One region of the Streptomyces sp. NPDC020884 genome, then DNA from elsewhere that is predicted to be linked to it. Evidence: riboswitches for the same ligand, from Rfam matches in the RefSeq annotation. Region 1 holds a riboswitch; each other region holds the start of a gene.

Region 1 (5,265 bases):
ACAACCTCGCCGTCCACGCCAAGGCGGCGGCCGAGATGCTGTTCAGCGCCACCGCCCGGGAAGCGGCCGAGGACGAGGGTCCCGGCGACCTGGCCGACCCCGCCTTCCTGGGGCGGCTGTTCGCGGCGGTGGAGGACCTCTGGTTCACCCGCGCCCGCGAGCGGATGAGCGCCGCTCCGCCCGGCGACCCGCTCGGCCGCTGGAACGCCGCCTCATCGGCCGCGCTGCGCGGTGTCGAGGCGTACGCCTACCGGCAGGCCGACGAGGCGTACGCCGAGGCCGTCGCCTCGCTGCCCGAGGGTGAGGCGCGCGAACGGCTGAGGGAGCTGCGCAGGCTCTTCGCGCTCCGGTGGATCGCCCGCAACGGCGGGGATCTGCTCGCCGCCGGACGGCTGACCGCCGATCAGGTCACCTTTCTCTCCGACGCGGTGGAGGAGTCGGTCGCCACGGTGGCCGCCCACACCCCCGCCCTGGTGGAGTCCTTCGCGCTCCCCGAGCGCCTGATGTCGGACTGGCCGATCGCCGGACCCGGCTACGCGGACGTCTACGACGACCCCGAGGGGCCCTGGCACCGGGGTCGCAGGGCCGGAATCCGGGGCCGCACGGCGGAGTTCCGGCGGCCCGTCTGCGGCAGCAGGAGGCGTCCGCTGCGCGAGAAGGTGGCGGCGCTCGGGACCCGCGGGGTGCTGCTGGCGTACTGGGGAACCACCTCCATGCTCTCCCGATGGTTCGAGAAGCCGCAGGTGAGCGTAGACGAATCGGTTCGCCCCAGGGCGTAACCGGAAGATCGTCATCCAGTTACTTCGGGCGGTGGGTTGCTGCGTTCAACTACCTGCCGCTCAGAAGAGAAGCCGATGAGATGCCGAGGAGAGGAATCACCATGAAGACCATCCACCCCAAGATCACCGAGGTGCTCACCGGGACGTTCAAGGTGCCCGCCGCCGAGATCCTGCCGGAGTCCACCATGGACAGCCTGGAGATGGACTCCCTCGCGGTCGCGGAGTTCGCCGTCATCATCAAGGAGACGCTGGGCGTCGACGCCGACTCCGAGAAGCTCTACAAGGACGCCACGCTGGCCGACATCTCCGCGTACATCGACGCGGCCGTCGGCAGCGCGGCGGCCGAGGCGACGGTGCCGGTGAGCAACACCCGATGAAGCGACCCGCCATCGCCGTCACGGGGCTGGGGATGATCACCCCGGTCGGCCACACCACCGACACCACCTGGGACGGAGTCCGCGCCGGGGTGTCGCCCGCGCGCACCGTCCCCGAACTGCGGGGCTGTGCGGTCGACTTCGCCTGTACGGTCTCCGGCATCGACCTCGACGACGCGGTCGGCGGCCGGACCGCGTTCCGGATGGGCCGGTACGTCAAGTTCGCCGTCCTGGCCGCCCGGGAGGCGGTCGCCGACGCCGGGCTCGACCCCGAGCACTGGGACGGCGCCCGGGTCGCCGTCGTGGTCGGCACCAGCAGCGGAGGATCCGCCGGACTCACCGAACAGGCCGTCGCCCTGGAGCGGCGCGGCCCCGAGGCCACCTCGCCCGCGGCCATCCTGCTGACCATCCCGAACATGCCCGCGGCCGAGATCGCCATCCGGATGAAGGCCACAGGGCCCAGCCTGGCCCCCTGCACGGCCTGTTCGTCCGGGGTGACCGCGCTGTCGGTGGCCCGGGACATGCTGACGCTGGGCCAGTGCGACATCGCCATCGCCGGGGCCACCGAGTCGATCGTGTTCCCGGTCGCCATGACCGGCTTCGCCCGCTCGGGCGCGGCAGCGCTGCGGGACGGCGACCCCGCCCGCCTCTGCCGCCCCTTCGCCGCCGACCGGGCCGGGATCGTCATGGGCGAGGGCGCGGCCGTCATGGTCCTGGAACGGGCCGAGGACGCCCGCGCCAGAGGTGCCGCCCCCCGGGCGCTGATCGCGGGCACGGGCGCCACCACCGACGCCCACCACCCCACCAGCCCCCACCCCTCGGGGGAGGTCGCACGGGCAGCCGTCGACGCCGCGCTGCGCGACGCGGGCTGGGGGGCCGAGGACGTCGACCACGTCAACGCGCACGGGACGTCGACCCCCCTGAACGACGCCACCGAAGCAGCCCTCATCGGCCGGGCCTACCCGCACCGGCCGCCCGTCACCGCCCCCAAGGGCGTACTGGGCCACTGCATGGGGGCGGCCGGCGCCATCGAGGCCGGCCTGACGATCCTGACCCTCCAGCACGGGATCGTGCCCCCGATCGCGAATCTGGACGCCCCCGCGCCCGGGTTCGACATCGACTGCGTCACCAAGGTCCCGCGCGCGGTCCCGGTGCGCCGGGCCGTCAGCCACTCCTTCGGCTTCGGCGGCCACAACGCGGTGATCGCCCTTCAGGCCCCGTAACCCGCAGGCCCCGTACCCCTCAAGCCTCCTGACCCGCAGGTTCAGTAACGCTCAGGCTCCGTAACCCCGGGCCCGCAACCCCGGGCTCCGCAACGCCGGGCGGAATCCGCGGGGCCGGTGCGGCGGGCCGATCCCGCGCCGTACCGGCCCCGCGCACAGCGACCCACCGCACCGCCGCTGATCTGCGGGAAGGTGCGTGATAGCTTGCCGGGGCCAGTCGAACCCCAGCGACGGGGTCAGGGAATCCGGTGCGAAACCGGAACTGACGCGCAGCGGTGAGGGGGACGGGCGGGGCCACGGCCACTGGAGCACACGCGTGCTCCGGGAAGGCGTCCCGCCCGGACGAACCCGAGTCCGAAGACCTGCTGGCGCCCGCGCCCGCACCGGGGCACGGGAACCGTACGACGGGCTCCGCGGCTGGGCCCAGAGACACCGAGGTCCTTCGTGCTGCCCACGGACACCCCCGCCCCGATACGCACCGCCGCCCTGCTCGCGGCGGGACTCCTCCTGCTGACCGCCTGCGGCGGGGGCGGGAGCGCCGGGACCGCCCCGGGCGACCGGGCCGAGGGCTTCCCGCTCACCCTCGAGAACTGCGGGCGCACCGTCACGGTGAAGGCCCCGCCCCGGCGGGCCGTCTCCGTCGACCAGGGGTCGACCGAGATCCTCCTCTCGCTCGGGCTGGCCGACCGGCTCGCCGGCACCGCCACCTGGAGCGACCCGATCATGAAGGGCCTGGAGAAGGCCAACGCCGGCGTCGAGCGGATATCGGAGAACCGCCCCTCCTCGGAGAAGGTTCTCGACAAGGAGCCCGACCTCCTCACCGCCTCCTTCGCCTCGACCCTCGCCAAGGGCGGCGTCGCCCCGCGCGAACAGTTCGAGAAGCTCGGCGTCCCCACGTACATCTCGCCCGCCGACTGCACCGGCAAGGACAACAGCGGCGGCGGCGACGGAGCCCGTACCGCGCCGCTGACGATGGACAGCGTCTACACCGAAGTCCGCGAACTGGCCCAGGTGTTCGGCGTCCCCGAGCGCGGTGACGCCCTGGTGGGGAAGCTCCGGGCGCGGGTGGCCGGGGCCACCGACAGCGTCGACGCCTCCGGCGCGTCCCTCCTCTACTGGTTCTCCGACTCCAAGGCCCCCTATCTCGCGGGCTGTTGCGGCGCCCCCGGCGTCATCACCAAGGAACTCGGCGCGAAGAACGTCTTCGACGACACCCACGACGAATGGCCCCAGATCAGCTGGGAGACCGTCGCCGACCGCAACCCCGACGTCCTCGTCATCGGCGACCTGAGCCGCACGACGCAGACCGCCGAGAGCGCCGCGAAGAAGATCGAGTTCCTGGAGTCCAACCCGGTCACCCGGACGATGGACGCGGTCAGGAACCGCCGTTACGTGCTGCTCAGCGGTCAGGCCATGAACCCCACCATCCGGACGGTCGAGGGACTGGAGCGCGTCGCGGCCGGGCTGCGCGACTTCGGGCTCGCGGGGTGAACGGCGCGAACCGGGAGGCGAAGGAGGCCGGGAACGGGCCGGTGCGGGAGACCGGGGGCCGGGCGGTCAAGGAGGCCGCGGACGGGCCGGTGCCGCCGCCTTCCGTGCCGTCGGGCCCGGTGCGCGGCGGCGGTCCGCTCGCCGTGCTCCTGTGGGCCGGCGGGGTGCTGCTCCTGCTGCTCTCCGTCGCCGTCGCCGTGACCATCGGGCCCGCCCGGATCTCCGTCCCCGACGTCTGGTCCGCCGTCGCCGCCCACCTCGGGTTCGGCGCCTCGGACCTCAGCCCGATCCGGGACGGCATCATCTGGAACCTCCGGATGCCCCGCACCCTCCTCGCCGCCGTGTGCGGCGCGGGGCTCGCGGTGTGCGGCACGGTGATGCAGTCCCTGCTGCGCAACCCGCTCGCCGACCCCTTCGTCCTCGGCGTCTCCTCCGGAGCCTCGACCGGGGCGGTCGTGGTGGTCGTCCTCGGCGTCGGCGGGGGAGCGGTGTCGCTGTCGGCCGGGGCCTTCGCCGGGGCCATCTGCTCCTTCGCCCTGGTGCTGCTGCTCAGTCACACCCTCGGCGGCAGCACCGACCGGGTCGTCCTCTCCGGCGTCGCCGCGATGCAGCTCTTCTCCGCCCTCACCTCCTTCGTCGTGATGACCTCCGCCGACGCCGAACAGACCCGCGGGGTGCTGTTCTGGCTGCTCGGCTCGCTCAGCGGGGTGGGCTGGAGCGAGGTGGTCCTGTGCACCGCCGTCCTCGCCGTCTGCCTGGTCGTCTGCCTGGCCCACGCCCGTACGCTCGACGCCTTCGCCTTCGGGCAGGACGCCGCCGCCGCTCTCGGCGTGAACGTCGCCCGCACCCGGATCGTGCTGCTGTGCACCACCGCCCTGCTGACCGCCGCCCTGGTCAGCGCGGCCGGGGCGATCGGCTTCGTCGGCCTGGTCCTGCCGCACGCGGCCAGGGCCCTCGCCGGCTCCGGACACCGTCGGCTCCTTCCGGTCACCGCGCTCGCCGGGGCCGTGTTCCTGGTGTGGGTCGACACCCTCGCCCGGACCGTCCTGGACCCGCAGGAAGTACCGGTCGGCGTCGTCACCGCACTGATCGGCGTCCCCGCCTTCGTCCTCGTCCTGTATCGCACCCGGAGCACGCCATGAGCCCTGTGCCGCACACCGACGCCGAGGGCCTGCGCGCCGAACGGGTCGGCCGGGAGGCGGGCGGGCGGCTCATCCTCGACGGCGTGGACATCGCCCCGCCGCCCGGCTCCACCGTCGGACTCCTCGGCCCCAACGGCTCCGGCAAGTCCACCCTGCTGCGGATCCTCTCGGGACTCCTCGCCCCGGCCACCGGCGTCGTCACCCTGGACGGCGACCACCTCGCCGGCCTCGGCCGCCGCACCGTCGCCCGCCGGAT
Region 2 (5,265 bases), on a different contig from region 1:
ATCAGCAGCGTCTCCGCCCTCGCCGCCCGCCACCGCGTCACCCTGAACCGGGTCGGCCGCCCCATCCGCATCACCCCCGGCAGGCGCCTCGCCCAGGGCTTTCCCGAGGACGACGGCGACATCGTCGTGATGCTCGACGGGCATGAGACGTTCACCCATCTGACGGGCAGGGGTCTGTGGATCCACTGGGGCGCGTACCTCGGCACCCCCGACGAGATCCTGGTCTCCGGCCCGCTCGACGAGGTCGCCGGCCGGATCAGCCGACTGCGCGCGGAGGCCCGCGAACGGCACGGCTGGATCATGGACACCTACCTGCTGCGCCGGACCCCGGACGGCACGGACGACTGACGGCCCGGACGGCTGACGGCCGACAGTCGACGGTCCACGTCGAGGCGCGGACGGCGATGGCCTCCGCACCTCGTCGTCGGACCGGCAGGGTGTCAGCGCCTGATCTCGTGCGCCCTGATCACGCCGAGCCCGTGCCCCAGGCTCGGGCATTCGGCGGTCAGGTCGTCGCCCCGCACCAGGTAGTCGTACACCCGGCCGTCCGCCGGCCGCTCGGTCGCGCGATACAGCGTGCCGTTCACGGTGATCGTCCAGTCGTCGCCGTCCTGGGCCCACCCGACTGTCTTCTTCATACGGCGTTGTCCCTTTCCTCGGTCGGCTCGCCGCGGGTCGGCGGCCGTGTAGTGGGAAGAAGAACGGCTTGTGACGCTCCGTGGTTCCGCGTTCTCTACGCCATTCGGTTACAGCTGGGTCACTGCCTCCACACAGTCGAGGTCAGCGACCTGACCGGAAATCAGGAAGTGCGTGACGAACAGCAGAACGGGCGTGGAACGCCCGTGCCCGCGTCCGTGCCCGACCCGGGCCGCATGATGAGTAGACACTGTCTACTTCGCGGTGCTAGAAAATCCTCATGGAAGACGAATCCCCCTTGCGGGAACGGCTGGTGGACGTCGGCGTCGAGATGCTGGAGACCGAGGGGATCGCGGCGTTGGGGCTGCGGGAGATCGCCCGGCGGGCCGGCGTCTCGCACGGCGCCCCGCGCCGCCATTTCCCCACCCACCGCTCCCTGCTCTCCGCCGTCGCCGGGCGCGGATTCGACGCGCTGAAGGACCGGCTCGACACGGCCCTCCAGCCGGACGGCGAGCCGCGCGCGCAGCTGAGCCGCCTCGCCGACGCCTATGTCGGATTCGCCGTCGAGCACCGCCCGATGTTCGAGCTGATGTTCCGCCACGACCTGCTGGACGGCGGCGACGAGGCCGACGGGCGGCCCCGGCTGCGGGAGAAGACGCTCCCGCTGTTCGCGTCCGTCGTCGCCCTGGTCGCCCGCCACCGCCAGGACGCCGCCCGGGAATCGCCCCTCGGCCCCGGGGACGCCCCGGACGCCGTGGCCGCCGTCTTCTGGGCGAACGTCCACGGCATCGCCCAACTGTGGAGCTGGGGGAGTCTCTCCCTCACCCTCGACGCCCCCTCGCCGGGCGACGAGCACGCCCACGCGAGCCTCGCACCCCTGATCGCCCGGACCGTCGAGGCCCACCTCGGACCGGCGAACCCGTGACCGCGGCCGTCCGGCCCCGGCTCGCCCTCGCGGGCAGTGTCGCCGGGGCGATGATCGTCGCGCTCGACGGCTCCGTCCTCATCGTGGCCCAGCCCACGCTGCAGCGTGATCTCTCCGCGACCCTGGCCCAGGTGCAGTGGACGAGCACGGCATACCTCCTCGCGGTGGCGGGACTTCTCGTTCTCGCCGGGCGGCTGGGCGACCGCTACGGCCACACCCGGCTGCTCATGATCGGCTCCCTCGGCTTCGGGGCGGCGTCCGCCGGCATCGCCGTCGCACCCTCGGTCGGCTGGGTCATCGCGCTGCGCGCCGTACAGGGAGTGTTCGGGGCCCTGCTCCAGCCGGCGACGCTGGAGCTGCTCCGCCAGGTCTACCCACCGGACCGGCTCGGGCTGCCGGTCGCCCTGCGGACCAGCGCCATCGGGGTGGCCGCCGCCACCGGTCCACTGCTCGGCGGCTTCCTGGTGGCGCACCTCGGCTGGCGGTCCGTCTTCGTCATCAACGTGCCCGTCGCGCTCCTGATCGGCCTGTTCTGTCTGGCGGCCCGCGTCCCCGAGCATGCGGGCCGGAGCGCGTCGCGCCGCCTGGAGGCCGGCGGGGCCCTGCTGCTCGCGGCCGCGCTCGCCCTGCTGGTGAACGCGCTCGCCGAGGTCGAACGCCACGGCTGGGCCGGCCGCCGTACGCTGGCGGGGCTGGTCTGCTCGGCCGTTGTCGCGGCCGTCCTCGTCCGCCACGAACGCCGCAGCCGCCATCCGCTGATACCGGCGGCGGTCGCACGGTCGGTACCGGTCACCGCTTCGCTGGCGATGCTGCTGTGCACCACGACCGGCATGTTCGGCGCCCTGTTCGTCAGCACGTACTTCCTCCAGAACGCCGTGGGCCTCGACCCGCTCGACAGCGCCCTGCGCGCGTGGCCGTTGACGGCGCTGATGGTCGTCGGCGCGCCCCTCGCCGGGTTCGCGCTGCGCGGACTCGGCGCCAGGACCACCGCGCTCGGCGGCACGCTGCTGGTGGTCCTGGGGATCGGCTGGCTGGCCCGGACGGACACCGGCACCGGCCCGGTGGCGATGGGCGCGGCCTTCGCGCTGCTGGGCGCCGGGTACGCCACGGTGATGGTCACGGCCACCGGGACGGTGGTCGGCGACGCACCGCCCGGATACGCCGGAGTGGTGGGCGGCCTCAAGCAGACCGCCGTGAACATCGGCCCCGTCCTCGGCATCGCCGTCGCCGCCGGTCTGCTGCCCGCGGCCCGGGGCGGGCCGGCGCAGCAGTGGCAGGGGCCGATGGGGACGGCGCTCCTGGTGCTCGCCGCGACGGCCGCGCTCGCGCTGCTGCCCGCGGCGCTGCTGCCGGGCGCGGCGCGCCGCGCCGGACCGCCGCGGGACGCGGACCGCCGACGGCCGCGGGCGGCGGACTCGTGTCCCACATCACCGTCCGAAGTGTGAACAACGGTGTGCGCCCGGCGGTCGCCCCCTTAGGCTGACCGGCGCAGCTGGTTCGTCCTGTCCGCCAGACAGGGTGTCGTAAGAGGGAACCCGGTGGGAATCCGGGACTGCCCCGCAGCGGTGAGTGGGAACGACCGCCGTCATACGCACTGGGCCCGGCCGGGTCTGGGAAGCGACGGCCAGTAGGTGTCTGCCCCGGCAGACGCGCCCGCGAGTCCGAAGACCTGCCCGCTGTCCGCACGCGACCGTTCGCGTGCGGAGATCCCGGTGACCTCGTGGGCGGGTCGGCGTAACCGTCAGGTGGACGGACACGGTTCTCCGTGTCCCGGTGTCCGCCCGACGCGTCGTCCCTTCGCGTCCGCGTCCCGTCCCGGGATCTGCCCCCGCAGACACGCTCGCGAAGGAGAGTCACGTGACAGCGAAGCCCGCAGCCGCGGCAGCACGGGCCACCGTTTACGGCTACCCCCGACAGGGACGCAACCGTGAACTGAAGAAGGCCATCGAGGGCTACTGGAAGGGCCGCGTCGACGCGGACACCCTCCGGCGGACCGCCGCCGAACTGCGCAGGGGAACCTGGCAGCAGCTCGCCGGGGCCGGAGTCCACGAAGTGCCGACCGGAGACTTCTCGTACTACGACCATGTCCTGGACACCAGCGTCATGGTCGGCGCCGTCCCCGAACGGCACCGTGACGCGGTCCGCGCCGACGCCCTCGACGGCTACTTCGCCATGGCCCGCGGCACGCAGGACGTCGCTCCGCTGGAGATGACGAAGTGGTTCGACACCAACTATCACTACCTGGTACCCGAGTTGGGACCGGACACGGTGTTCGCCGCCGACTCCGCCAAGCAGGTCGCGGAGTTCGGGGAAGCCCTCGCGCTCGGCCACACCCCCCGCCCGGTGCTCGTCGGACCCGTCACCTACCTCCTGCTCGCCAAGGCGGCGCCCGGTGTGGCCGCCGACTTCGAGCCGCTGACCCTGCTGGACCGGCTCCTTCCCGTGTACGCCGAGGTCCTTGCCGACCTGCGTGCGGCGGGCGCCGACTGGGTGCAGCTCGATGAGCCGGCCCTGGTCCAGGACCGCACTCCGGCCGAACTGAACGCCGCCGCCCGCGCCTACCGCGAGCTCGGCGGCCTGACCGACCGGCCCCGACTGCTGGTCGCCTCCTACTTCGGGCGGCTCGGCGAAGCGCTGCCGGTCCTGGCCAAGGCCCCCGTCGAGGGGCTCGCCCTCGACTTCACCGAATCCGGCGCGGCCAACCTCGCCGACCTCGCCGCGGCCGGCGGACTGCCCGGCAAGCGGCTGGTCGCCGGGGTCGTCAACGGCCGCAACATCTGGATCAACGACTACGAGAAGTCGCTCGCCACCCTCGGCACGCTCCTCGGCCTCGCCGACCGGGTCGACGTCAGCGCCTCCTCCTCGCTGCTGCACGTCCCGCTGGACGCGGACGCCGAGCGCGACATCGCCCCCCAGATCGCCCGCTGGCTCGCCTTCGCCCGGCAGAAGACCGAGGAGATCGTCGTCCTGGCCCGCGGGCTGGCCGGCGGCACCGACACGATCGCCGCCGAACTCGCCGCCAACCGGGCCGACCTGGCCTCCCGCTCCGGTGCGGCGCTCACGCACGACCCGGCCGTGCGCGCCCGTACGGCGGCCGTCACCGACGCCGACGGCCGCCGCTCGCAGCCGTACACCGAGCGCTCCGCCGCCCAGCGCGCCCACCTCGGGCTGCCGCTGCTGCCGACGACCACCATCGGCTCGTTCCCGCAGACCACCGAACTGCGCACCGCACGCGCGGACCTGCGGGCCGGGCGGATCGACGAGGCCGGGTACGAGGAGCGCATCAAGGACGAGATCCGCGAGGTCCTCTCCTTCCAGGAGAAGGCGGGGCTCGACGTCCTGGTGCACGGCGAGCCCGAACGCAACGACATGGTGCAGTACTTCGCCGAGCAGCTCACCGGATACCTCGCCACCCGGCACGGCTGGGTGCAGTCCTACGGCACCCGCTACGTCCGCCCGCCGGTCCTGGCGGGCGACATCTCGCGCCCCGAGCCGATGACGGTGCGCTGGACCGCGTACGCGCAGTCGCTGACCGAGCGCCCCGTTAAGGGCATGCTCACCGGACCGGTCACCATGCTCGCCTGGTCCTTCGTCCGCGACGACCAGCCGCTCGGGGACACCGCCCGCCAGGTGGCCCTCGCCCTGCGCGACGAGGTGAACGACCTGGAGGCGAACGGCACTTCGGTGATCCAGGTCGACGAGCC
Region 3 (5,265 bases), on a different contig from region 1:
GCAGCACCTGGCCGTTGACCCAGCGGGCCGGGCCGGCGAGGAAGGAGACCACCTCGGCTATGTCCTGCGGAGTCCCCAGCCGCTCCAGCGGCGGCTGGGCGGCCATCCGGGCGATGGTCGCGTCGTCCTTGCCGTCGAGGAAGAGAGCGGTGGCCGTCGGCCCCGGCGCCACGGCGTTGACGGTGATGTCCCGGCCGCGCAGCTCGCGGGCGAGGATCAGGGTCATGGCCTCGACGGCGCCCTTGGTCGCGGCGTACGCGCTGTAGCCGGGCAGGGCCAGCGACAGCACCGAGCTGGAGAAGTTGATGATGGCCCCGCCCGCGCGCAGCCGCCGCGCGGCCTGTTGGTCGACGACGAAGGTGCCGCGGATATTGGTGCGGTGCATCCGGTCCAGCGTGTCGAGTTCGAGCTCGGCCAGCGGGGCGAGCGCCATGACTCCCGCCGCGTGCACCACCACGTCTATGCCGCCGAACGCCGCCTCGGCGGCATCGAAGAGTGCCGCGACCGCCACCTCGTCGGCCACGTCCGCCTGGTGCGCGAAGGCCTCGCCGCCCGCGGCGGTGATGGCGGCGACGGCGGCCTCCGCCTCGGTCCGGTTGCCCGCGTAGTTGACGACGACGGCGAAGCCGTCGGCGGCCAGCCGCTCCGCGCTCTCGCGGCCGATGCCCCGGGATCCCCCGGTGACCACGGCCACCCGTCGGGGGGTGTCACCGGTGCGGGGGGACTGCTCGGTCGATGTCGATGCGGACTGTTCGGTCATGACATGCACTCCTGGCGACAGGGGGTCGCGGCGACTCCGTGAAACCCGACATCAACAACGCTAACATGATGTGGTTAGCATCGCTACCCCAAAACGTAGCGATGCTAGTGAGCACTGCTACCCGACTTTCGTCATCCCCTCACCTGCACAGACGCAGAGACGCCTGAACCCCGCCGGATGCGTCCCGGCGGGGTTCAGTCATCTGTGTCTGTGCGTCTGTGCGTCTGTGCGTCTGTGCGTCTGTGCGTCTGTGCAGATGGTGCGTGGGCGCGGGCGCGGGCCTTCGGGACCGGCTCAGTTCACCGCACTCGCGGCACGGGGCGTCCCGGCACGGGCGGCAGGCGTCAGATGCCGTTCGGTGAGGTAGCCGAAGATCAGGCCGAAGGCGCTCCACAGCGTCGCCTGGACCGCCAGCGTCGAGAGCCGGAACTCCCACAGCAGGCCGGCCGGGAAGTCCTTGCCCACCTCGTCGAAGGACGGCAGGAAGGCGTAGGCGAGGCCGATCAGCAGGACGAAGCCGGCGGCGGCCGCGATGGTCGCGTTCCAGTTGCCCAGCCGTGGTGCGAGCCGCCTGCCGATGATGACGGCGGCGACGGCGAGCAGCACGCTGAGGGCGACCATGAGGAAGAACAGAGTGGTGCGCTTGCCGATGGTGTCGGGATTGCCGACGGCAGGCGGGTTGGCCGGGTACTTCAGGAACGGCACGACGTAGACCGTGAGCAGGGCGGCGCCCGCGATCAGCGCGGCCGTGGCCCGGGGGCCGAAGTCGCCGATGCGGCCCAGCGCGTAGCAGAACACCAGGGCGGCGATCCCGCCCACGGCGACGCCGAAGACCAAAACGCCGGTGGCGAGTCCGCCGGTGGCCTGCATGGTGCGGCTGACCAGCTCCTCACCGCCGCCGTGGTCGTGGCTGTGGGCCTCTTCGAGGGCGATGGCCGCGTCCACCTGGGACTCACCGAGGAAATAGGCGACGGCGAGCGCGAGCGCTCCCGCGATCAGGCCCGCGAGCATGCCGCGCACGAGCAGAGCTCTGACAGATATGGAGTTCACGATGGTTCCCTGATTTCTCTTGCTTCCCGTGTCCGCTGATTGCCTGGCCCCTGAGGCGCCTCGGGCGCCTCGGGAACCTCAGTGGCAGGGGAAACCGAGCAGGTGACGGCCGTCGTGGACCCACTCGTGGACGCCTTCGCCCGAGATGAGCGCGGTGGCGCCCTGTTCGGCGCCGACGAAGTACAGCAGGACGAGCATGAGAATGCCGAAGAAGACCGCCCAAGGGGCTAGGGCCTTCGCCGAGATCGGGGTGATCGCAGACGCTTCCGTTGCGGGAGCGGCGGACTGTGCCACGGCGGACCTCCTGTGGGAACACGCGTCCCTGTTGTGGTGCCTCGGACGAAGGTGCCGGGTCTGACTTCCCCGCACAGGTGCGGGTTCACAGTGGCGCGACCGTGCCGGATTCTCACCGGGCTTCCGTCACACCTTCGTCATGGTCGACGTGACCATACCGCCTGTACTCAGCCGCCGCCATGGTCCAATCTGCGGAGCCGCAGAGCACGGATCCCTTGGGACGAAAGGGCTGTGGGGCCCATGGTGAGCGAGTTAAGGCAGGGACATGACAGCACGGGTGATGTTGATCTCACCGGCGATGAACGCGGGCCTGCGGGAGGCCCGTTTCGACGGCGACGCTCCTTTGGACCGGTCCGGCCGGGAGCGCGCGCGGGCGGCGGCCGACGCGGTGCCGAGACGCGACCTCGTACTCTGCGGCCCCTCCGTGCGGTGCCGCGAGACCAGCGAGGCACTCGGCCTGGCGGCACGGGCCGAACCGGCCCTGGCCGGCTGGGACCTGGCGCGCTGGGCGGGCCGCCGTCTCGACGACGTGGCCGCCGCCGAACCCGAGCAGGTGGCCGCCTGGCTCGGCGACCCCTCGGCGGCTCCGCACGGCGGCGAGTCGCTGCGGGACCTGGTCGGGAGGGTCGGCGGATGGCTGGACTCCCTGGGCGGACCGGACGCACCCGGTGCGAGCTCCCTGGCCGTGGCCGAGGTCGCCGTCGTCCGGGCGGCGGTCGTCCACGGACTGCGGCTGCCCGCGGAGGCGTTCTGGCGGCTGGACGTCGCCCCGCTGACGCTGACCGAACTCAGCGGGCGGGCTGGCCGGTGGAACGTGGGGCTGGGCCGCCCGCTGACCGCTCCCCCGGCCGGCTGAACATCAGGACGTGCCGCTCGCCCGCCAGTCGGGCCGGACCAGCACGGCGGTGGCGACGATGCCGTCCTCGATCCGCCAACTCCCGTGAAGCGTCGTCGGCAGGGCCGGGTCCGTGAGCAGCAGACGGGCGGTGAAGGTGCCCGCGGCGGTGCGATCCACGGACCCGGTTCCCTCTCCCGCAGCAGCAGCAGCCGCCGCCGAAGGAGAAGGAGAAGAGGGAGGAGGAGAGAGGGGAGCAGGAACAGCGGGCGCATGCGTCCGCTGGAAGGTCAGCTCCGCCTGGGTGAAGTCGAGTTCGAGGCCGGTCACCGGATACCAGGCCTTGAAGACGCTCTCCTTGGCACTGAACAGGACACGGTCCCAGTGGATTTCGTCCGCGCCTTCAGGAAGAGCCGGGCCGATCCGCTCGCGCTCGGCGGGCAGCGTCACCAACTCCCGTACGCCGGTGGGGAGCGGGGCGTGCGGTTCCGCGTCGATGCCGAGCGACAGCACGTCCGTCGCACGGGCCAGCGCCGCCGCCCGGTACCCGTCGCAGTGGGTGAGACTGCCGACGATTCCCTCGGGCCACAGCGGCCTGCCCCGATAGCCGTGGAGCACGGCCACGGGCGGCAGTCCGAGTCCGGCCATCGCGCGCCGGGCGCAGGCGCGGGCCGTCGCGAAGTCGTTTCTTCGTTTGGCCACGCTCTTGGCGATCAGTGCCTCCTCCTCGGGGAAGAGGGGTGCGTCCGGGACGCTCTCGGCGCGGGTGGCCGCGCAGGAGACGTCGGCGGGCAGCAGCCGCTCGATCACGAGGAGCCTCCGGGGGTACGCCGCCGTGCGGACGGTTCGGCGCCGGTCCCGGCCGGTGGGGCGGGTGCGCCCTCGTAGGGAAGGATCTGCCGCAGCAGGCCGCGCGGGTGTCCCCTCTCGCGCCATTCCCTGGGGTAGCCGATGGAGACCTCCTCGAAGCGCACCCCGTCGTACCAGGTCGTACGGGGGATGTGGAGGTGGCCGTAGACGACGGCGGTGACGTTGAAGCGGCGGTGCCAGTCGGCGGTCAGTTCGGTGCCGCACCACTGCGCGAACTCCGGGTACCACATCACCGACGTGGGCTCCCGGACGAGCGGCCAGTGCCCGACGAGGACGAGGGGTATCTCGGGGTCGTGCTCCTCGAGCCGGCGTACGGTCGTGGCGACCCGGTCACGGCACCAGTCGTCCCGGGTCGGATAGGGGTCCGGATGGAGGAGGTACTCGTCGTTGCAGACGATGCCGGACTTGTGCGCGACGGCGAGCGACTCCTCCTTCGTGTGCGTTCCCGGGGCGCGGAAGGTGTAGTCGTACAGGAGGAAGAGCGGCGCGATCGCCACCGGTCCTTCGGGGCCCGGCCAGAGCGGGAAGGGGTCTTCCGGAGTCGTCACTCCGAGGTCCCGGCACAGCTCGACGAGGTGGTCGTAGCGGGCCTGGCCGCGCAGTTGGACCGGATCCTTCGCCACAGTCCACAACTCGTGGTTGCCGGGGGTCCAGATCACATGGGCGAAGCGTTCCGCGAGGAGTGCGAGCGCCCACCGGATGTCCTCGGGGCGCTCCGCCACATCGCCCGCGACGATCAGCCAGTCCGCGTCGGACGTCGGGTGCAGGGACTCCACGATCGGCCGGTTGTCGCTCACCGCCGCGTGCAGGTCGCTCACGGCCAGCAGGCGGCCCGTGCCCGGCTTTCGGGGCCCGTCGCCGGGGGACGGAACGGCGGCGGGAGCACCGTGCGGTGCGGAGTCGCTCGAAGGAGTCATGGGCAGCTGATTCCCGATCTGTGGGCAGTCGTCCGGCTCCGTCCGCACGGTGGGGAGCCTCTGGGTACGTAGCCTCTCACGCTCCCCGCGCGGCTCCCCCGGGGTTTCGGATGGCGGACGCGTCGCCGGAGCAGAGCTGCCTCCGGCCGGGGCGTGTCGTCAGCCGCCTTCCGCCCGGCGGGAGTTCAGCTCGTTCACCGCGCCGAGCGCGTCGCCGACCGTCGTGTAGTCGACGGCGATGAAGTTGACCGGGCTGCCACGCTCCGCCTCGCAGGCCCCGGTCCGCTCCAGGAGATGGTCGCGGGCGTTGACGCGGCCCGCGTCCAGCCGGCTGCCGCCCGCGTTCGTGATGAAGTGGTTGAGCAGGAAGAGCTGTTTCCCGGTGCCGCCCCGGTGGGGCGCGCACGTCATGTCGGAGGGGCTCCGAAAGGCGAACGGGGTCTCCATCCCGTACCGGTAGAAGTTGCGGTACCAGGGGGCCGGACCATCGGCCTTCTCGGCGAACACCACCAGTCGGCGGCCGCTGTCGATGATCTCCT

What was found. A riboswitch is a leader RNA that binds a small molecule or an ion and turns the genes downstream of it on or off. The one in region 1 is predicted to bind cobalamin.
Region 2: another riboswitch for cobalamin. It lies ahead of metE (5-methyltetrahydropteroyltriglutamate--homocysteine S-methyltransferase); the one in region 1 lies ahead of ACH4UK_RS22150 (ABC transporter substrate-binding protein).
Region 3: another riboswitch for cobalamin. It lies ahead of ACH4UK_RS35925 (CbtB-domain containing protein); the one in region 1 lies ahead of ACH4UK_RS22150 (ABC transporter substrate-binding protein).

What each region holds. Positions count from the first base shown of each region.
Region 1 covers NZ_JBIRRY010000007.1:131,108-136,372, forward strand. The annotation lists gene ACH4UK_RS22135 (acyl-CoA dehydrogenase) at 1-779, shown strand, start outside; gene ACH4UK_RS22140 (acyl carrier protein) at 881-1,156, shown strand; gene ACH4UK_RS22145 (beta-ketoacyl-[acyl-carrier-protein] synthase family protein) at 1,153-2,376, shown strand; cobalamin riboswitch at 2,574-2,761, shown strand; gene ACH4UK_RS22150 (ABC transporter substrate-binding protein) at 2,821-3,867, shown strand; gene ACH4UK_RS22155 (FecCD family ABC transporter permease) at 3,957-5,009, shown strand; gene ACH4UK_RS22160 (ABC transporter ATP-binding protein) at 5,006-5,265, shown strand, end outside.
Region 2 covers NZ_JBIRRY010000006.1:6,226-11,490, reverse strand. The annotation lists gene cobF (precorrin-6A synthase (deacetylating)) at 1-348, shown strand, start outside; gene ACH4UK_RS19470 (hypothetical protein) at 441-638, opposite strand; gene ACH4UK_RS19465 (TetR/AcrR family transcriptional regulator) at 917-1,561, shown strand; gene ACH4UK_RS19460 (MFS transporter) at 1,612-3,006, shown strand; cobalamin riboswitch at 3,038-3,253, shown strand; gene metE (5-methyltetrahydropteroyltriglutamate--homocysteine S-methyltransferase) at 3,419-5,265, shown strand, end outside.
Region 3 covers NZ_JBIRRY010000016.1:19,622-24,886, forward strand. The annotation lists gene ACH4UK_RS35915 (SDR family oxidoreductase) at 1-760, opposite strand, end outside; gene ACH4UK_RS35920 (CbtA family protein) at 1,055-1,810, opposite strand; gene ACH4UK_RS35925 (CbtB-domain containing protein) at 1,889-2,104, opposite strand; adenosylcobalamin (AdoCbl) riboswitch at 2,149-2,243, opposite strand; gene ACH4UK_RS35930 (histidine phosphatase family protein) at 2,370-2,960, shown strand; gene ACH4UK_RS35935 (4'-phosphopantetheinyl transferase) at 2,964-3,749, opposite strand; gene ACH4UK_RS35940 (metallophosphoesterase family protein) at 3,746-4,726, opposite strand; gene ACH4UK_RS35945 (hypothetical protein) at 4,886-5,265, opposite strand, start outside.